One region of the Kribbella sp. NPDC049227 genome, then DNA from elsewhere that is predicted to be linked to it. Evidence: riboswitches for the same ligand, from Rfam matches in the RefSeq annotation. Region 1 holds a riboswitch; the other holds the start of a gene.

Region 1 (10,197 bases):
GACACGACCACGACCAGCGGCGGCACGCCGAACCGGCGACCGAGCGAGTAGCTACCGATCCCGACCGTGAACGCGGCCGCGGCGGTCGACCACGCCGGCCCGAAGTCCGCGCGGGTCATCAGCGTGAACACCAGCGACCCGGCAGCGCCGATCACCGCGACCGGCAGCAGGGCCCGCAGCGGCGCGTACGACGCGTAGGCGAACGCGACCGCCATCAGCGCACCGGAGCCGACCATGATCGGCAGGTTCGCCAGCTGGATCGTCTGCGCCTCGAGACCGACGTTCAGACCGAACCTCAGGCCTAGTGCGAGCCCCAGACTCACACCCGCGATGATCCCGCCGGTCAGCAGCATCGCCTCCAGCAGGCGGGCCGCCGCAGTCACGTAGTACCCGGTGATCGCGTCCTGGACAGCACCGGTGAGCGCGATCCCGGCCAGCAGCATGATGATGCCCGCGGCAACTACCAACGACGGCTTCACCGGCGCATGAACGGCGTACAGGATCAGCGCGACCGCGCTGGCAACGAACGCGCCGGCCACCTGCTGGTAGAACGCGGGCAGTCGCTGCCGGCTGAACCACCGGTTGTTCAGGTCGATCACGACCGCGGTGACGACCGCCACCAGCGTGATCAGCCAGCCTCCGCCGAGCAGCAGCGTCGCGCCGCCGGCCATCACACCCCAGGCGAGTACGGCGGTCCAGCGCGGGTACGGCGGACCCGCCGACGTCAGCCGCGCCAGTTCGCGACTCGCCTCGTCCCGGGTCAGGTCACCGCGGGCGAACCGCCGTACCAGCCGATCGACCTCGGTCAGCCGGGAGAAGTCCTGCGACCGGTAGCGGACCAGCCGGATGTGCGTCTCCGGCGCGACGTCCGGCGCCGCCTGGTACGAGATCGCCATCGAGGTGAACGTGATGTCGACCTCGCAGCCGCGCAGACCACCGGCCGCGGTCACACCCAGGATCGTCGCGGTAGCGTCCGCCGTACCGGCACCGCTGGACAGCAGCACCTCACCGACCCGCAACGCCAGGTCGAGGGTCCGGTAGACCTCCCGCTGCTCGTCCCGCTCCATCACTCAGCCGTCACCTAGCAGGCGATGGGCCATCGCCAGGTCGGTGATCAGGATGTTGACCCAGCCCCCGAGCAACGCGGCGCGGATCGCGGAGAACTTCCGGTCCCCGCCCGCGACGCCGATCCGGCGCGGCACCGCCAGCAACTCCTTGGCGGTCACCCCGATGACCCGCTGGTCGAACGTCGAGCGCACGTGCCTTCCCTCTTCGTCGAAGAACCGGAAACAGACGTCACCGACGGCACCCAGCCGGCGAAGCTCGTCCTGGTCGGCCTCGGCGACCGCGTTCCCACTGCGCTGCAGCAGCGGCGAGGGCTCGAGGCTGCCGATCCCGACCAGGGCGTCGGTGAGCTGTCCCCAGGTGCCCAGAACGTCCCGAACGGACACGTCGTTCATCATCGCCCGCCGGACCGCGGGCGTCCCGACCAGTCCGGGCGCGGGCAGGTAGACCGGCATCCCACCGGTCAGCTCGGCGAACCGCGCGGTCAGCCGGGTCGCCTGCATCTGCACCGCCGCGTCACCCAGGCCGCCGACGATCTGGACCACCCGGTCGACCACCGGGACGCTCTTGCGGGGCATCCGGTCGACCGCGCTGATCAGCGTCTCGCTCCAGGACGAGATCCCGATCACGTGCGCACCGGTCAGCGTCATGTCCAGGTACGCCGCCGCACCCGAACCCAGCGCCGGCAGTACGTCGTCCCCGGCGCCCGCGGTGTCGACGACCACCGCGTCCCGAAGCCCGTAGCGGCCCTGCAACTCGTCCTCGAGGTCGCTGTGCACCCCGCTCGGCATGGTCACCACTGTGTGCACGATGCCGACCTCGACGGCCTGCTTGAGCATCCGCGACACTCGCGCCTGGGAGAGGTTGAGCTCGGCCGCGATCCTCGGCTGCCGGATGCCCTTCTCGTGGTACATCCGGGCCACCTTCGCCAGCAGCCGCAACTCGTCCAGCCCGGGCTGGCGCACCGCGCGGTTGCCGTTGGCCACGTCGACTCCCCTTAGGACACGATCAGGAATGGACTATAGGTCAGCGGCGGCGGGCGAACCCGATAAACTGACCGCAGTTTGCAAGACCACACGTGCTCTGGGGTCGGTGAAATTCCGAGCCGGCGGTGACAGTCCGCGACCCGTACACCCGCGAGGGTGTCCGGTTGACCTGGTGGAACTCCGGGACCGACGGTGAAAGTCCGGATGGGAAGATGCACGTGGCAGTCTTCGCGATGCCGTCCGGTGTGCGCTGTCCGCGCGATCGGACCCGTCGTGGAGTTGTCGTTGCCCCGGAGTGCCAGGCCGAGAGGACAACGACCGTGACCACCGTGACAACCCGCCTGGACACCATCCAGCACGCCGTCGACCAGATCGCCCTCGGGCGACCCGTGGTGGTCGTCGACGACGAGGACCGCGAGAACGAGGGCGACCTGACGTTCGCCGCGAGCCTCGCGACCCCCGAGCTGATGGCGCTGCTCGTCCGGCACACCAGCGGCTACGTCTGCGCGCCGGCCGCGCCGGAGGTGCTCGACCGGCTCGAACTGCCGCTGATGGTGCCGGACAACCAGGACAGCCTGCGTACGGCGTACACCGTGTCGGTCGATGCGAGCAGTGGCGTCGGCACCGGCATCTCGGCCGCCGACCGGGCCCGGACCGTCCGGGTGCTGGCCGACCCGGCGGCCCGGCCCACGGACCTGATCCGGCCCGGCCACATCCTGCCGCTGCGCGCGGTGGCCGGCGGCGTCCGCCAGCGGCCGGGTCATACCGAGGCCACGGTCGAACTGGTCCGGCTGGCCGGGCTGCCACCGGTCGGCGTGATCGGCGAGCTGATGAACGACGACGGCACGCTGATGACCGGAGCCGACCTGCGCGCCTTCGCCGACACCCACGGCTTCGCGATGGTGTCGATCGCGGATCTGGTCACCTTCCTCGGCTGATCAGCCTGCGGGCGGCCGCCGCGATGCCGTCGGGTGAGAGCCCGAAGTGGTCCAGCAGGTATCCGGCTGACCCGGTGGGCGCGAACTCGGGGATCCCGAGGATCGTCACGCGGGCCGGATGCTGCTGGACGACGGTCTCCGCGACGGCGCCACCTAGCCCGCCGCCGGACACCGCCTCCTCGGCGGTCACGATTCCGGCCGTCTCCCGCGCGGCCGCGACCACAGCACCGGTGTCCAACGGCTTCACCGTCGGCATCGAGAGCACCCGGGCCGAGATCCCTTCCGTGGCGAGCTGCTCGGCCGCGGCGATCGCTCGCCACAGCACGGTCCCGTTGCTGATCAGCGTCACGTCGTCGCCGGCCCGGACGGTGATCGCCCGGCCGAGCCGGAACTCGTAGTCCTCGTCGTACACCTTCGGCACGCTCATCCGGCTGACCCGGATGAACACCGGCCCGTCCGAGGCCGCCGCCCAGCGCAACGCGGCCGCCGTCTCGATCGGGTCGGCCGGCACGATCACCGTCAGGTTGGAGATCGCCCGCAGCCAGGCGATGTCCTCGATGGAGTGGTGGGTGGGGCCGAGTTCGCCGTACGCCACCCCTGGACTCATCCCGCACAGCTTCACGTTGGTGTTCGAGTACGCGACGTCCGCCTTGATCTGCTCGAGCGCGCGGCCGGTGAGAAAGCAGGACGCGGCCGACACGAACGGGATCCGGCCGCCGTTGGCCAGGCCGGAGGCGACCCCGACCATGTCCTGCTCGGCGATGCCGACGTTGATCAACCGGTCCGGGAACGCCTTGCGGAAGCTGCTCAGCTTGCTCGAGCCGACCGAGTCGTTCACCACCCCGACGATCCGGTGGTCCGCGTGCGCGAGCTCGACCAGCGTCTCGACGTACGCGTCCCGGCAGTCGTACCGCGGCCGGTCGGCGATCGAGGTCTCGACGATGGTCATCGAAGCTCCTTGGCGTAGCCGGGAACAACAGCTTCCAGCTCGGCCAGTGCCTGCTGGAACTCCGCCACGTCCGGCACCCGGTGGTGCCACGCGACGTTGTTGCTCATGAACGAGATCGGGTGGCCCTTGTGGGTGTGCGCGATCACGAAGGTCGGCTTCCCGGGCCGGAACGGTACGGCGGACAGCACGTCGAGCAGCTCGCCGTGGTCGTGACCGTTCACCTCGGCCACCGCGAACCCGAACGCCGCCGCCTTGTCCGGCAACGGATCCAGGTCGTTGGTCTCCTTCGTGGTGGCGCCCTGCTGCAGCCGGTTCCGGTCGACGATCACGGTCAGCCGGTCGAGCTGGTACTGGGACGCGGCCATCATCGCCTCCCAGTTGCTGCCCTCCTGCAACTCGCCGTCGCCGACCAGCACATACGTACGCCGCAGTGACACGTCGAGCTTGGCCGACAACGCGTGCCCGACCGCGACCGGCAGGCCGTGACCGAGCGGACCGGTGTTCGCCTCGACGCCGGCCACCTTGCGCCGGTTCGGGTGACCGTTGAGCGCGGACAGCGGCTTCAGGAACGTGGCCAGGTCGTCGACCGGCAGGAACCCGAAGGCGGCCAGCGTGGTGTACAGCGCCCCGGCGACGTGGCCCTTGCTGAGGATGAACCGGTCGCGCTCGGGGTCGGTGACCGAGTCCGGCGTGATGTCGAGGACCGCGCCGTACAGGGTGGCCAGGATGTCGATGGCGGAGAAGTCACCGCCGATGTGGCCGGCTCCGGCGTAGTGGACCAGCTTGAGGTCCTGGATCCGGATCTGCCGGGCCGCCTCGGCGATGTGCGCCACCTGCTCGGCGCGGCTGCTGTGGATCGGCAGCCGCCCGAGCATCGGCATCGTCGTGTGTTCGACGGTCAGCGTCATGCGATCTCCGCCATGGAACTCAGCAAGACCTTCTGCACCAGCTTCTGTGCCGCCAAAGCATCGTGCGACGCCTGGGCCGCGGCCAGTGCCTCGTCGTCGAGTACGTCGAGCGCGTGGTGCACCGCCTTCAGGAACCGGATCGCCTGCTTGGCGGCCTCGACACTGTCCTCGCGGAACGGGAACTGGTCCAGCTGCCAGACGCCCTCCCAGTTGTTCTTCCGCAGCGTGTGGAAGAACTCGAACGTCTCGACCAGGTGGACCGAACCGACCACCATGTCGTCGTCCCAGCCCCGCAGGTTGTCGTTCACATCGATCGCGAACAGGCGGTTGTAGTCGATCGCCAACTGCGCCGCGTCGGCCGGTGTCTCCTGGCCGTAGAGCGAGTGGCCGAAGTCGAGCAGGATGCCCAGGTTCGGCAGTCCGATCTTCTCGATGCCGAGCAGCGTACGGGCGACGTTCGGGAAGATGATCTTCACCCGCGGCTCGCGCGGCTTGTACTCGATCACGAAGTTGATGTCGGGGTGCGCCGAGACGAGCTCCTTCAGGCCGTCCAGTGCCAGGTTCCAGATGTCGTGGTAGTTCACCTGGAACGGGTAGTCCCAGCCGTCCTGGCCGGGCCACAGCTTCACGTACGAACAGCCCAGGTCCTTGGCCAGCTCGGTTGCCTGGTGCAACAGTTCCGTCGCCTGCTTGCGAACGCCCGGGTCCGGGTTGGTCAGCGAGCCCTTGACGAAGTCGCGGGTGTAGATCTCCGGCGTGATCGCGATCGCCTTGAGGTTGTTGCGCTTCAGCGCGTCCTTCACCTCGTCCAGCGTCCCGTCGTACCCCGCGAACGGCCAGTTCAGGTCGACCACGGACAGGTCGCCGACGGCGCCGGCCCGGTCGATCTGCTCGAGCAGCCCCACCGGCGGTCCGTAGCCGTCGGTGGCGTAGCGGTCCTTGTACGTCGCGAAGTGCCAGATCCCGGCACCGAACACCGGCAGGTCGGTCATGATGTGCTCCTTTGGCGGGCGAAGCGGCGGATCTTGGCGAACATGTCCTCCAGCAGGAAGCGGACGTCGACCTGTTCGCAGACGTGGATCGGGTTGTCGGTGCCGGGCAGGTACCAGCCGTCGACGCCGAAGCGCGGTGCCGGCCGGACCCGGAAGTTGCCGCTGTGCGGGTAGAGCATCAGTGAGATGGCCGGGGAGTCGCCGAGCGAACGGGACTCGATCGGCTCGCCGTGCCAGGTGGCGTTCCAGTCGATCAGCTGGTCGATCAGGTACTTGCCGAGCGGGCCGGCGTCGCCGATCTTCTCCTCGAGCTCGGCGTAGCTCACCGAGACCTTCGTGTAGACGTCGCTGGTGACCTGCCACACCGTCATGCCGGAGCCGAAGACCACGTTCGCGGCGTGGATGTCGTTCGACAGGTTGAACTCCATCCGGTGGTCCGCGCTGTAACCCTGGTAGCCGCGACCGCCGATCCAGATCACGATGACGTCCCGGTCGACGATCGCCGGGTCGAGCAGGATCGCCGAGGCCATGTCGGTGAGCGGGCCCAGGAACGAGACGAACAGCGGGTCGTCCTTCGAGGCGAGCTTGGACTCCTCGATGATCAGCTGCGCACCGGGCGAGTCCAGCGGGGTCTGCTCGTCCGGGATGCCTGTCGGAGCGCCGTTCGCGACGGGCACCTTGCCGGTCAGGTCCAGCAGGCCGAGCAGCAGGTCGATCTCCTCGCGTGACTCCTCCATGCTCCGGTCCGACCGGCGGGTGCCGAAGTGCGCGGGAATCAGCCCGCGGATGTCGAAGGTGGGCGACAACAGCCCATGCACGATCGCGAACTGGTCGTCGGCCTCGTTCTTGGCGTCGGTGTTGATGATCACCCGGCGTCTGCTCGGCTTCACCTGCGTCGACCTCCGTCGGTGGCTCGAATATATATTCACTACTGCATAACCTGTCGCCATGAGTGTCGCCACGACGCTAGAGTCCCGTCAAGGGCTCGGTTGAACGTTGTCTGACTTGGAGGGCGATCGATGGCGCCGGCCGTACTCGCCGTGGACCAGGGCACCACGAACTCGAAGGCCGTCCTCGCGACTGCCGACGGCACCGTACTGGCCACCGGGTCCGCGCCGGTCCGGCTCTCGGCTCCGCGGCCCGGCTGGGCCGAGCAGGATGCCGACGACCTGTGGCGCAGCGTGCTCGAGGCGATCTCGTCGTGTCTGGCCGCCGCGGGGCCCGTCGAGATCGCCGGGATCGGATTGTCGACGCAGCGTGAATCGGTGGTCGGCTGGGACCGTCGTACCGGCGAGGCTGTGGGCCCGGTCATCGGTTGGCAGGACGTGCGTACGACGTCCTGGTGTTCGTCGCTCCCGGCCGGCTTGGACACGCTGGTGCGATCTCGCACCGGACTGCGGGTGGATGCGATGTTCTCGGCGCCGAAGCTGCGCTGGCTGCTCGACCACACGAACGCCGATCGGGTGGGCACCGTGGACTCGTGGCTGATCCATCGGCTGACTGGTTGCCGTGAGCACCTGACTGACGCGGGCAATGCCTCACGGACTCTGCTGTACGACGTACTCGAGCTCGACTGGTCCCCGGCACTGCTCGAGGCCTTCGGCGTACCCCGATCCGTACTGCCCGAGGTACGACCGTCGAACGCCGGATTCGGCGTCACCGCGGGCGTTTCGGGCCTGCCGGACGGGATCCCGATCGTTGCCGTGCTGGCGGACTCGCATGCGGCGATGTACGGCCAGGGCTGCACGCAGGCCGGGATGATCAAGGCGACGTACGGGACTGGGTCGTCGGTGATGACGCCGGTCGATGAGTTCGTCGCGGACGGATGCACCCTGGCGTGGCTGACGGACCAGCCGCTGTACGCGCTCGAGGGGAACATCGTCTCGTCGGGCGCCGCGCTCGCCTGGACTGCCACCATGCTCGGACTGCCGGACGTCGGCGCGTTGATGGAACTCGCGGCGAGCGTGAACGACGCCGGCGGAGTCAGCCTGGTGCCCGCGTTCGCCGGCCTCGGGGCCCCGCACTGGGACCGCGCCGCGCGGGCCGCGATCACCGGGATGAGCAGCTCCACCACCCGCGCGCATCTGGCCCGTGCCTGCGTCGATGCCGTCGCTCACCAGATCTGCGACGTCACCGACACCATTCCGGGCACACCCGCACGCCTGCGCGCCGACGGCGGCGCGACCGTCTCGGATCTCCTCATGCAGACCCAGGCCGATCTGCTCGGCCACCCCGTGGAAGCCGCCGATGTGGCCGAGATCTCGGCCCTCGGCGCCGCCGAACTCGCCTGGACCACTCTCGGCGCTCCCACCGGCTGGGCCACCCAGCGCGGCTACCGCGACTTCAAGCCCGCCATCGACCCCGCTGCGCGAGCGAGCCGCCGCGCCGAGTGGGCGGCCGCGGTCGCCTCGGTTCGCACCTCGAAGTGACGTCCATCTCGCTCTGAGTGCGCTGACCGGATGCGGTCGGACATCGCTTTCCGTGACGGGTTGACTCGTCGTGACGGCCCACCTAAAGTTGCGGCCACAGGCCTCGGAAAGCCCTTTCCCAGGCTCACGAGGGGAGGCAGCGATGTGCGAGTTCGGACCGGGCTCGGCCACGGCGCTGCCGGGCGGCATCGGCATCTCGTTGCTGAAGGTGTACGACCGGCAGGCCCCGGACGGTTCGGCCGGCGGCTCCCCGCACGTGCACCTGGCCTGCTCCGAGGGGTACTACGTGGTCGCCGGCTCCGGCGCAGTCCAGACGCTGAACCCCAAGGGCTTCGCGGAGACCCCGCTCGAGGCCGGCGCTGTGGTCTGGTTCGACCCCGGGACGATTCACCGGCTGGTCAACGGCGGCGGTCTCCAGATCCTGGCGCTGATGTCGAACTCCGGGCTCCCCGAGGCCGGCGACGCGGTACTGACGTTGCCGCCGGAGCACCTGACGGACCGCACGACCTATCTGAAGGCGACCACCCTCACCGGCGAGGGTGAGGTCCGGACCACGTCCGCGATGGCCCGGCGCAACCTCGCGCTCGACGGCTTCGCCGTCCTGCGGGAGTCCTACGAGACCGACGGGCCGTCCGCGCTGGACGACTTCTACGCGGCGGCGATCCGGATCGTCCAGCCGCAACTGCCGGACTGGCGTCGCCGCTGGGCGCAGGGCGCTCGCCGGCTGGCCGAGCAGACCGGCGCCGCCCTCGATGCTCTCGAAGCCGGTACGGCGCCGCACCTACAGACCGCTGAACTCCACGAACTACCCGCCCCCACCGAGTTCGGCCTGCATGGCATGTGCGGTCGCCTCGACACCTACGACATTTCTTCGCGAGAGGCAGAACAGTGAACGAGCGACGCGTCGGCATCGTGATGAACGGCGTCACCGGCCGGATGGGCCTGCGCCAGCACCTCGAGCGTTCCATCGTGGCGATCCGCGCGCAGGGCGGCCTGCCCGCCGCCGACGGGACGATGATCATCCCCGAGCCGATCCTGGTCGGCCGCAACGAGCTGAAGCTGCGCCGGATCGCGGAGCAGCACGGCCTGACCCGGTGGACCACCGACCTGTCCGAGGCGCTCGCCGAGCCGGACGTCGAGATCTACTTCGACTCGTCGCTGACCCAGCTCCGGGAGAAGGGCGTCCGCGCCGCGGTCGAAGCGGGCAAGGCGATCTACTGCGAGAAGCCGATCGCGGAGAGCCTGGACGCGGCGATCGACCTGGCCCGGCTGGTCCGCGACGCCGGACTGAAGAACGGCATCGTCCAGGACAAGCTGTCGCTGCCCGGCCTGCGGAAGCTCAAGCGCCTCGTCGACGGTGGGTTCTTCGGCCGGATCCTCTCGGTCCGCGGTGACTTCGGCTACTGGGTCTTCGAGGGTGACTGGCAGGAAGCGCAGCGGCCGTCGTGGAACTACAAGCTCGAAGAGGGCGGCGGCATCATCCTCGACATGTTCTGCCACTGGCGGTACGTGCTCGACCAGACCTTCGGCCAGGTCAAGTCGGTGTACTGCCAGGGCGCGACCCACATCCCGACCCGGGTCGACGAACAGGGCAACGAGTACGCCGCCACCGCGGACGACTCGGCGTACGGCGTCTTCGAGCTGGAGGGCGGGATCATCGCGCAGATGAACTCGTCCTGGGCGACGCGGGTGTTCCGCGACGAGCTGGTCGAGTTCCATGTCGACGGGACCGAGGGATCCGCGGTCGCAGGGCTGCGGAACTGCCGGGCGCAGCACCGGTCCGCGACACCGAAGCCGGTGTGGAACCCGGACCTGCCGGCCACCGAGAAGTTCCGCGACCAGTGGGCGACGGTGCCGGACAACGAGGTGTTCGACAACGGGTTCAAGGTGCAGTGGGAGATGTTCCTGCGGCACGTGGTCGACGACGCGC
Region 2 (10,197 bases), on a different contig from region 1:
TCCTTGCGGGATGACGACCAGCCGCATCCCGTCCGGGTAGCTGAAACCGAGTGCCCGCGCTGCTTCGAGCTGACCCTTCTCCACGCTCTGGATGCCGGAGCGGAAGATCTCGCCGATGTACGCGGCGGCGATGAGGGACAGCGCGAGGATGCCGAGCGGGTACGGGTTCGGGCCCCACCAGTGCCGGGTGATCGGGGACAGGCCCTGGCCGATCAACAAGATGGTCAGGATCGCCGGCAGGCCGCGGAAGATGTCGGTGTAGATCTTCGCCGGCCAGCGCAGCCAACGCTTCCGGGACAGGGCCAGGACCGCAACGACCATGCCGAGCACGGTCCCCAGCACGACCGAGGCGGCCGCCAGGATGAGCGTGTTGACCAGGCCTACGGTGAGCATCTCGGGCAGGACTGCCTTCATCGACTCCCAGTCGAGGAAGGTGTCGCCGAGCGTGGACCAGACGTCCATCAGCCGGCTGCGGCGGTCGTGCTCGCCGCGGGCGTGGCGCTGCCGCTACCTGGCTTGAAGGTCGCAGGTACGGCGCGACCCGGGTAGTACTGCTCGACGAGCTTGGTCCAGGTACCGTCGGCGATCACCTCGTCGAGCCCCCTGTTCACCGCGTCCCGTAGCTTGTCGTTGCTCTTGGCCACGGCGAACGCCATCGGAGCGTCACTGAGTTCCTTGGCCGCCAGGATGACCGTGCCGCCGCCCTGCTCCTTGGCCATCTTCTCGCCGATCTCGGCGGGCGACACCCACGCGTCCGCCGTGCCGGCCTTGAGCTGGCCGAGCGCGGCGTTGTAGTTCGGCACGCGGACCGGGTCCAGGCCCTTCCCGGTGGCGTAGTCGTCCTGGACGGTGCCTTGGACCACGACGACCCGCTTGCCCTCGAGCTGGTCGAACGTCGTGATGCCGGAGGTCTTGGTGGTGTTCAGGCCGAGATACCCAAAGTCGTACCCATTGCTGAAGGCAACTGTCTTCTTGCGCGCCTCGGTCACCGTGATGGACGAGCTGCCGAGGTCGAACTGGCCGCCGTTCACCTGCGACAGCAGGGCGGAGAAGTCGGTGCCGACGAACTCCGGCTTCAGGTTGAGCTTCGCCGCGACCGCGGTGATCAGGTCGTTGTCGAACCCAGTGAACTTGCCGTCCTTCACGTACACGTTCGGCGGCGCGTCGGTCAGCGTCCCGATCCGCAACGTCCCGGACTTGATCAGCCCGAGGTCCGGTCCGCTCGCGGCCGGGTCGTTATTGCTGCCGCAGGCAACCATCGTGGCCGCCAGCGTGACGGCGGTGGCTACTACTGCGGCGATCCGGTGAAGGGCGCTGGTGGCGCGCACGACTGTCTCCTCACAAACGTCAACGAATGCAGGGCAAACCACCCTGCCGCGGCAACAGAACATCGCCCGGGTGCCCGGCATTCCACACCGACACCCAGTGAGACAGGCCGAGATGTCTACTCGGCTTGTGCTATATCAACGCCTGATTCGCTTGCGCGGGCGTCGATGCCGACTGGTCAACCGTGGTGTTTCTCATAGTGCGCGACCGCATCGGCGGTCCGGCCGGTCCCGTAGGCGCGCAGCAACTCGGCGATCGCCGGTGACTCAGCCGCGGCCGCATCGGCGGCTCGTTGGATCTCCTCGGCGGACGCGACCGCACGGAACAGATCCTGGATCTCCCGCACAACGGCCCGCGCGGTCGGTGGCGCATTCGTGGGCGCGGTGATGGGTGCGACTCCTGATGGCCAGGACTGTCCCGTCGGCGCGTCCGCGGCCAGCCCAGGGGGTGTCGCGAAGGGTGGCGTCGAGCTCGTGGCCTGCCCCGCTGGGGCGCCGGGTGATCGCCGCAGTTGTGTGGTGGTGGCGTCGGTGTAGGCGCCCGTCGAGGCGCGGATCTGGTCCAGTGCGTGGGGAATATCGTCGGGACCGAGCTCACTGGCGATCGCCAGATCGGCGAGCTCGGACACGGCGCGAAGGCGCGACATCACCGCAGGATTGCCGATCTTCACCCGCTGCGCGCTCATCAGCTGTGACAACATCGGCGCCGACAGGCCGATCACCTGCGCGAGCGCGCTCTGGGTCAGGCCGAGTGGCGGGGCGACTCGGCGGACGGTTTCACCGAGCGTCTCGCCGTACAGCTCGATCTGCTGCTGGAGGTTGTGCGCTGTCTGGTCCATCAGTGTGATCCCCTTGCCCGGCCGTCGTCCGTGACCGCTGCAAACATCTTCGCAGTTGCGAAGGCAAATTGCCAGCGGATCTGTTTGCAGTTGTGGATATCCAGGCGCAGATCGGGTCGTCTTGACATTTGCGATTGCAAACTGCGAAGGTTTGCGGCAGCGAATCTCACTGGAGGAAACGATGACGGCTCTGCAGGGACACCGCCGCCCCGCGGTGTGGGCGCTCCTCGCCATCACCTTGACCGCGGTCCTGGCCGGACTGACCACCGGGACGGCCTCGGCCGATCCCGAGCCGGGTGATACCGGCAAGCTCGTGATGGTGCTCGACTCGTCCGGGTCGATGAAGGAGCCGGCCGGCGACGGCAAGACGAAGATCGTCGCGGCTCGCACCGCGCTGACCCAGGTGGTGAGCAAGCTCCCCGACGACGCGCAGGTCGGCCTGCGGGTCTACGGCGCGACGGTGTTCAAGCGCACCCAGCCAGGCGCCTGCACCGACACCCAGCTGACCGTCCCGATCGGGACCGGCAACCGGCCGCAGCTGCAGGCCGCGATCGCCAAGTACAAGCCGTACGGCGAGACGCCGATCGCCTACGCCCTGCAGCAAGCCGCGAAGGATCTCGGTCCGGCCGGCCAGCGCACGATCGTGCTGGTGTCCGACGGTGAGGCGACCTGTGCTCCGGAGCCATGCGAGGTGGCGCGCTCGATCGCCAAGCAGGGTATCGATCTGAAGATCGACGTGGTCGGGTTCCGTGTCGGAGGCAAAGCCCGCACCCAGCTGCAGTGCGTCGCTCGTGAGGGCCGCGGCGACTACTACGACGCCGACTCGACCATCGATCTCGAGACCGGCCTGGATCGCCTGTCCAACCGCGCCTTCCGCCCGTTCCGCATCTCAGGCACGCCGGTCCATGGCGCGCCCCAGCAGGAGGGCGCCCCGGTCCTTGCCCCGGGCCACTACTCGGACACCTTCGGGGTGGACGACACGGCGAAGCACTATCTGATCAAGCGGACCATCACTGGCTCGACCCTGCGTGCGGGAGTCAGCTTCCGGAGACCGTCCGGCGGCAGCTTCGTCATCCAGACCGAGGTGCGGCTCAACACGCCGAGCGGTGAGCAGTGCGGATGGAGCTACCCCAGAGGGTTCGACGGCGATCAGGGGCTCGCGACGGGGACGGCCGCCAGCTGGTCGAAGTACGAGAAGCAGAACGAGGAGTGCTCCGGGTCCGATCAGATGGTTCTCACCGTGAATCCGGGCAAGGACTTCCGGGAGCTCAAGGGCGTGCCGTACGAGCTGCGGATCGACGAGGAGCCGCCGGTGGACTCGACCACCAGCCTGCCGGCGCCGGCTACCGACCCGGTCTGGGCTCCGATGCCTGGGTCGACCCCGCGCGAGATCGTTCCCGGTTCGAGCTTCCCGGATGCATCGCTGCTCGAGCCGGGTAGCTACAAGACGACGCTGATGCCGGGGGAGCTGCAGCTCTACAAGGTGAAGGCCGACTGGGGTCAGCGGATTCAGGCGCAGATCACGGTGCCCGAGATGGCCGGAGCCCAGGCCGAGGCGCTCGACGGGATCCGCTACCTCGACTCCGCGCTCATCTCGCCGATCGGCGAGGACGTCTACGCAGTCTTCGCCAAGAACGTGCCGGGCGGCTCCTACACCCGCGGTGTCCTCACCAAGCGAGGCCTGGTCAAGGCCGTCACAACCAAAGAGATCCGCTACCTCAACCGCAACGGAGCCAACAACCAGGACACCGGCACTTCGACGCCCGGTGAGTACTACATCGCCGTATCGCTGAGCCGCAAAGACAACGACAAGGCCTTCACCATCCCCCTCACCCTGACCGTTGGAGTAGTCGGTACGGCGGGCAGTGGCAAACCGGAGTATGTAGACGGCGCGACCCCGGTCTCAGGCGAGTCCGTAACGCCGTCCCCGACCAACACGCCCTCCCAACCGGCAGACTCCGGCGACAAGAACGAGGCAGGCGGTCCGATCCAGGCCCGCGACGACTCCGACGACGGCACCCAGACCGCCCTGATCGCAGGCCTCGGCGGCGGCGGTCTCCTCCTCCTGATCATCGGCACCTTCACCGTCCTACGCCTCCGCAAGAAGCCCGCCACCGCCCACCCAGCCCCCCAACCCTGGCCCCAACACCCCAACCAGCCCCCGCAGTACCCGAACCAAGCCCCGCCGCAGCACCCCAGCCAAGGCGGCCAACACCCACCCCACTAACCACCAACCCGCAGAGCCCGGGCCACGACTGATGGCCCGGGCTACAGCAACCAGCCCAACAGAATCGAAAGGCCTCAAGTGGTCCAGCGGCCCAACGAATTCGCCGCCTGACGAGTCCGCTGGGCCGCGGCACTGCTGGTCACCGGTGCTCTGCGCCTCCGAAGCACCCTCGGCTTCTGTCCGGGTCAGCGGTCGAACCATGGTGGGCAGTGGCCGGCGAGGTGGGCGCCGTGCGACCGGCACATGGGTGAGACGCGGACGCGGAACGGGCGGTCAGCCAGAAGCCTGCTCCTGCACTGGGGCCCGGGGTCTTTCGGCTAGTGCAGGAGGAGCCAGGCGGCGCTGCCTAGGAGGGCTGCGGCGCTTGCGAAGCAGCCTGCTGCTACCCACGCCAGTGCTCTCCTCTTGCGTGATGCCTTCGACTTCTCCGTGGTAGGCAGCGGGTCGGCGGTTGCCCTGGTCGGTTGAGTTGTCCTGGTCGGTTGAACTGCCCTGGTCGGTTGAGTTGCGTGGGGCGGCTGGGTGTCGGGGTGTGGTGCAGCGGATGGCTGAGCCGCGGCGGCTGATGCGGTGGCTGATGCGGCGGCTGAGGCGGCGGGTGGTTGGGCGGTGGGTGCTGTGGCGGCGATCGCCACGCGTGCCGGTTGAGTTGCCTGTGGGGGCTGGGACGCGCGGGTTGGCTGGGGTGGAGGAGCCGGCTCAGGTGAAGGAGCTGGCTGGGGTCGAGGATGCGGCTCAGGTGAAGGAGTTGGCTGGGCTCGACGAACTGGCCGCGGTGTCTGGGTCGGGTGGGGGACGGAGCGCGGTGGTGGGGACTGCGGGGCCGGGCCGATGGGGGTCCAAGTGGATGGGAGGGGTGGGAGTTGGTCGAAGACCTCGGGGGATTCGGGGTGGTTGGCCCAGGGAGTCTCTCCGGCGGGTGGGAGGAGGCCGGACTCGGCGAGGAGGCGGGCGGCGGCGTCGGCGGACTCGGGGCGTTCGGACGGATCGGTTGCCATGCAGCGCCGGATGAACACGTCGAGTGGCGCGGCGGGCCCCAGTGGCTCGGCGGGTGCGGGTGGTGCGGCCGGCCCTAGTGGCTCGGCGAGTGGTGCGGCGGCCCCTGGTGGCTCGGCGGGTGCGCGTGGTGCGGCGTTGGCGGGGGGTGTGGTGGTGGGTGAGAGGGGGCTGGGGGTGGGGCGCTGGCCGGTGAGGAGTTCCAGGGCTACGGCTCCGATGGTGTAGAGGTCCTGGCGGGGGTCGGGGTCGGCGCCGGCTAGTTGTTCGGGGGCCAGGTAGCCGGGGGTGCCGAGGATTGTGCTGGTGCGGGTCATGCGTGGTTCGCCGATCAGGCCGGCGACGCCGAAGTCGGACAGGCGCAGGTGGGGGCGGCCGGTTCCGGTCACGTCGAGCAGGAGGTTCGCCGGCTTCAGGTCGCGATGGACGACGCCTGCTGCGTGGACTGCGGACAGGCCGTGCAGGAGCTGGTCGAGCAGTACGGCGACGTACGACGCTGGAAGCGGACCGTGGTCGCCGAGGAGGGTGGCGACAGAGCCGCCGCGGACCAGATCCATTGCGAACACGACCTTGTCGTCGTCAGCCGCCCACCCGTGCGGCGCGACCACGTGGGGATGCTGGATCCGCACGGACTGTTCCCGGACGAAGCGCAGGAGGGTGGCCGCGTCGTGCTGCCCGAGGACTTTGGCCGCGACGTACGCCGACCGCCGGAGATCCCAGGCCCGCCAGACCGACCCCATCCCGCCGGTCCCGATCAGGTCGATCAGCCGATACCGCCCAGCAAACGCCTCCACCGGCAAGAAGGTACAGGGTCCGCGGGACCGCCCCGCCGGACCCGAACGCCCCGAATCCACCCAGGATCGGTGGATGGGAAGGACCGGTCGGTGGGTGGGACTGACCGGGATGTGACCTGGGTCGTGGTGTGGGTTGGTGGGGAGGGCATACTTGAAGTACGAGTGAACCCACTCGCGTGCTCCGGGGTCGGTGTAATTCCGAGCCGGCGGTGACAGTCCGCGACCCGGCCGCTGCGGTTTGGCGGTCGGTTGACCTGGTGGAATTCCGGGACCGACGGTGAAAGTCCGGATGGGAGGCGCACGCGATCGGCGGGAGAGCTCCGGCGTTCGGACGGCGTGGCATGTGGGTGACGAGCCTGCGTGAACGCGTGGCCTCGATCCTTGAGGACCGGCTGGACGGCGGGGGTTGCCGCGCCGGTTGTCATGGCCCCGGAGTGCGTCCGTGACGACGAGGGACCGTGAGTGAACAACGCTTCGCCGATCGATGTCGCCTGGATGCGGCGTGCGATCGAGCTGGCCGAGCGCGGCATCGGCACCACGCATCCCAACCCGGTGGTCGGCTGTGTCATCACCGGCCCCGACGGTCATCCGGTCGGTGAGGGCTTCCATGCCGTTGCCGGTGGCCCGCACGCCGAGGTCGAGGCCCTCCGGATGGCCGGACCGGCGGCCCGCGGCGGTACGGCGTACGTGACGCTGGAGCCCTGCAATCACACCGGCCGGACCGGGCCCTGCGCGGACGCCCTGATCGCGGCCGGGATCACGCGCGTCGTGTACGCCGTCGCGGACCCGAACCGGCAGGCGTCCGGAGGCGCCGACAAGCTCCGGAGCAAGAACATCACCGTCCAGCAAGGCGTACTGCAGGCCGAGGCTGAGGCGGTCAACCAGGTCTGGCTGCACAGCGTCCGGACCGGGCGGCCGTTCGTCACCTGGAAGTTCGCCACCACCCTGGACGGGCGGTCGGCCGCGCCGGACGGGACCAGCCGGTGGATCACCGGTCCGCTGGCCCGGGCCGACGTACACCGCAAGCGGGCCGAGTGCGACGCGATCGCCGTCGGCACCCAGACCGTGCTGGACGACGACCCGGAGCTGACCGTTCGCGACGAGAACGACGTACCGGCCGGGCGGCAGCCGCTGCGCGTCGTCGTCGGCGACCGCGAGATCCCCACGACCGCGCGGGTTCGCAACGACCGCGCCGAGACCCTGCTGCTGCCGACCCATGATCCGGCCGAGGTACTCCGGCAGCTCGACGACCGGCAGATCCGGCACCTCTGGCTCGAGGGCGGGCCGACTCTGGCCGCCGCCTTCCTGCGCGCGCAACTCGTCGACCAGCTCGTCGCGTACGTCGCCCCGGCCGTGCTCGGCTCGGGGTACGCCGCGATCGGCGACCTCGGCGCGGAATCGATCCACCACCTGCGGCGGTTCAACCTAGCGGACGTCACTCGCCTCGGCGACGACGTCCGGCTGATCCTGACGCCGCTCGAACCGCAAAGGACGCACTGAATGTTCACCGGAATCGTCGAGGAACTCGGCACCGTCGAGGCGCTCGACCTGCTCGAAGGTGACGCCGCCCGGCTCACCATCCGCGGCCCCAAGGTGACCGAGGACGCCGGCCACGGCGACTCGATCGCGGTCAACGGCTGTTGCCTGACCGTGGTCGCGACCGCCGACGGCACCTTCACCGCCGACGTGATGCGCGAGACCCTGCAGCGCACGAGCCTCGGCCAGGCCGCCAAGGGTTCACAGGTCAATCTGGAGCGGGCCGTGTCCGCGCACGACCGGCTCGGCGGCCACATCGTCCAGGGCCACGTCGACGGGGTCGGCACGATCGCGAGCCGTACGCCGGCCGAGCACTGGGAGGAAGTCCGGGTCGCGGCCGCGCCGGAGATCCTCAGGTACGTCGCCGAGAAGGGCTCGATCGCGGTCGACGGCGTCTCGCTGACCGTCACCGATGTGGACGACGCGACCGGCACGTTCGGCATCAGCCTGATCCCGACCACGCTCGAGCTGACCGTGCTGGGCCGGAACAAGGTCGGCGACACGGTCAACCTCGAAGTCGACGTGATCGCGAAGTACGTGGAACGACTACTTGCTGGAGGCACCAAGTGAACCCGCTCGACTGGCTGCTGCACGAGCAGGTGACGATCGCCGGCTCCCCGGTTCTGATCCGGGAGATCGTCGGCAACGGCTTCGGCCTGGCCAGCGCCCTGTTCGGTATGCGCCGGATGGTCTCTGCCTGGCCGGTCGGCATCGTCGGCAACGTTCTGCTGTTCACGGTCTTCGTCGGCGGCGTGTTCGACACGCCGCAGGACAAGGACCTGTGGGGCCAGGCCGGCCGCCAGGTGTTCTTCGCCCTGGTCAGCCTCTACGGCTGGTACCGCTGGTACCAGACCCGCCACCAGGGCGCCGCGACGGGAGTCCAGCCGCGCTGGGCCACCGCCCGGGAGCGGATCGAACTGCTCGGCATCGGCGTCGTCCTCTACGCGATCGCGTACGTCGTACTGCGCGAGCTGGGCTCGTGGGGACCGCAGTGGGACGCGTGGATCCTGACCGGTTCGATCCTGGCGACGTACGGGATGGCGCGTGGGTTCGTCGAGTTCTGGCTGATCTGGATCGCCGTCGACGTGGTCGGCGTACCGCTGCTGGTGCAGTCGAAGTTCTACCCGTCGGCCACGATGTACGTCGTCTACGGGCTGTTCTGCATCGTCGGATTCGCGTCCTGGTGGAAGATCCAGAGCAAGGAGCGCGCTGTGACTCCAGAACCAGTGGTGGTGGGTTGACATGGGCACCGTACTGAAGCTCGACACGATCGAGCACGCGATCGAGGAGATCCGCGCCGGTCGTCCGGTGATCGTCGTCGACGACGAGGATCGTGAGAACGAAGGCGATCTGATCTTCGCCGCGTCGAAGGCGACGCCGGAGCTGCTGGCGTTCCTGATCCGGTACAGCTCCGGCGTGGTCTGCGTGCCGATGGAGGGCGAGGAGCTCGACCGGCTCGGCATCCCACTGATGACCCCGCACAACCGTGAGCGGATGCGGACGGCGTACACAATCTCGGTCGATGCCCGCGACGGCATCAGCACCGGGATCTCGGCCGCGGACCGGGCCCGGACGATCCGGGTGCTGACCGACTCCGCGTCCGAGCCGTACGACCTGGTCCAGCCGGGACACGTGTTCCCGCTGCGTGGCCGCGAAGGCGGCGTACTGGTCCGGCCGGGGCACACCGAGGCGTCGATCGACCTGGCCCGGCTGGCCGGGCTGACCCCGGCGGCGGTGATCTCGGAGCTGGTGAACGACGACGGCACGATGAAGCGCGGCCCACAGCTGCGCACGTTCGCCGACGAGCACGGGCTCGTGCTGGTGTCGATCGACGACCTGATCCGGTACCGGCGGCTGAACGAGACCCAGATCCAGCGGGTGGCGACCACCACGCTGCCGACCAGGTACGGCGATTTTGTTGCCCGTGGCTACCGCAACACGGTGGACGGGTCTGAGCAGCTGGCGTTGGTGCGCGGTGAGATCGGCGACGGGCCGACTCTGGTGCGGCTTCATTCGGAGTGCCTGACGGGCGATGTGTTCGGCTCGCTGCGGTGTGACTGCGGTCCGCAGCTGGACGAGGCGATGCGGCAGGTCGCGGCTGAGGGTGGCGTTGTGGTGTACCTGCGCGGGCATGAGGGGCGTGGGATCGGGCTGCTGCACAAGCTGCAGGCGTACGAGTTGCAGGACGCGGGCCGCGACACGGTCGACGCGAACCTGGATCTCGGGCTGCCCGCGGATGCCCGCGACTACGGCACCGGTGCGCAGATCCTGGCGGATCTCGGCGTCAAGGAGGTCCGGTTGCTGACCAACAACCCGGACAAGCTGGCGGGTGTGCAGGGCTACGGCCTCGACGTGGTCGAGCGCCGCGGCATCTCCATCGACCCGACCGAGCACAACCTGCGGTACCTGCGCACCAAACGCGACCGGATGGGCCACCACCTGCCCGGCGGACTGCTGACCGAAGAGAACGGAGCCGGCTG

What was found. A riboswitch is a leader RNA that binds a small molecule or an ion and turns the genes downstream of it on or off. The one in region 1 is predicted to bind FMN.
Region 2: another riboswitch for FMN. It lies ahead of ribD (bifunctional diaminohydroxyphosphoribosylaminopyrimidine deaminase/5-amino-6-(5-phosphoribosylamino)uracil reductase RibD); the one in region 1 lies ahead of ribB (3,4-dihydroxy-2-butanone-4-phosphate synthase).

What each region holds. Positions count from the first base shown of each region.
Region 1 covers NZ_JBICST010000009.1:496,034-506,230, forward strand. The annotation lists gene ACGFH6_RS38970 (threonine/serine exporter ThrE family protein) at 1-1,067, opposite strand, end outside; gene ACGFH6_RS38975 (sugar-binding transcriptional regulator) at 1,071-2,051, opposite strand; FMN riboswitch at 2,140-2,273, shown strand; gene ribB (3,4-dihydroxy-2-butanone-4-phosphate synthase) at 2,372-2,989, shown strand; gene ACGFH6_RS38985 (transketolase family protein) at 2,973-3,938, opposite strand; gene ACGFH6_RS38990 (transketolase) at 3,935-4,846, opposite strand; gene ACGFH6_RS38995 (sugar phosphate isomerase/epimerase family protein) at 4,843-5,838, opposite strand; gene ACGFH6_RS39000 (nucleoside hydrolase) at 5,835-6,728, opposite strand; gene ACGFH6_RS39005 (FGGY family carbohydrate kinase) at 6,858-8,267, shown strand; gene ACGFH6_RS39010 (cupin domain-containing protein) at 8,410-9,159, shown strand; gene ACGFH6_RS39015 (Gfo/Idh/MocA family protein) at 9,156-10,197, shown strand, end outside.
Region 2 covers NZ_JBICST010000011.1:267,134-277,330, forward strand. The annotation lists gene ACGFH6_RS42210 (amino acid ABC transporter permease) at 1-462, opposite strand, end outside; gene ACGFH6_RS42215 (substrate-binding periplasmic protein) at 462-1,328, opposite strand; gene ACGFH6_RS42220 (helix-turn-helix domain-containing protein) at 1,505-2,164, opposite strand; gene ACGFH6_RS42225 (VWA domain-containing protein) at 2,346-4,391, shown strand; gene ACGFH6_RS42230 (protein kinase) at 4,709-6,181, opposite strand; FMN riboswitch at 6,354-6,487, shown strand; gene ribD (bifunctional diaminohydroxyphosphoribosylaminopyrimidine deaminase/5-amino-6-(5-phosphoribosylamino)uracil reductase RibD) at 6,662-7,681, shown strand; gene ACGFH6_RS42240 (riboflavin synthase) at 7,682-8,287, shown strand; gene pnuC (nicotinamide riboside transporter PnuC) at 8,284-8,958, shown strand; gene ACGFH6_RS42250 (bifunctional 3,4-dihydroxy-2-butanone-4-phosphate synthase/GTP cyclohydrolase II) at 8,960-10,197, shown strand, end outside.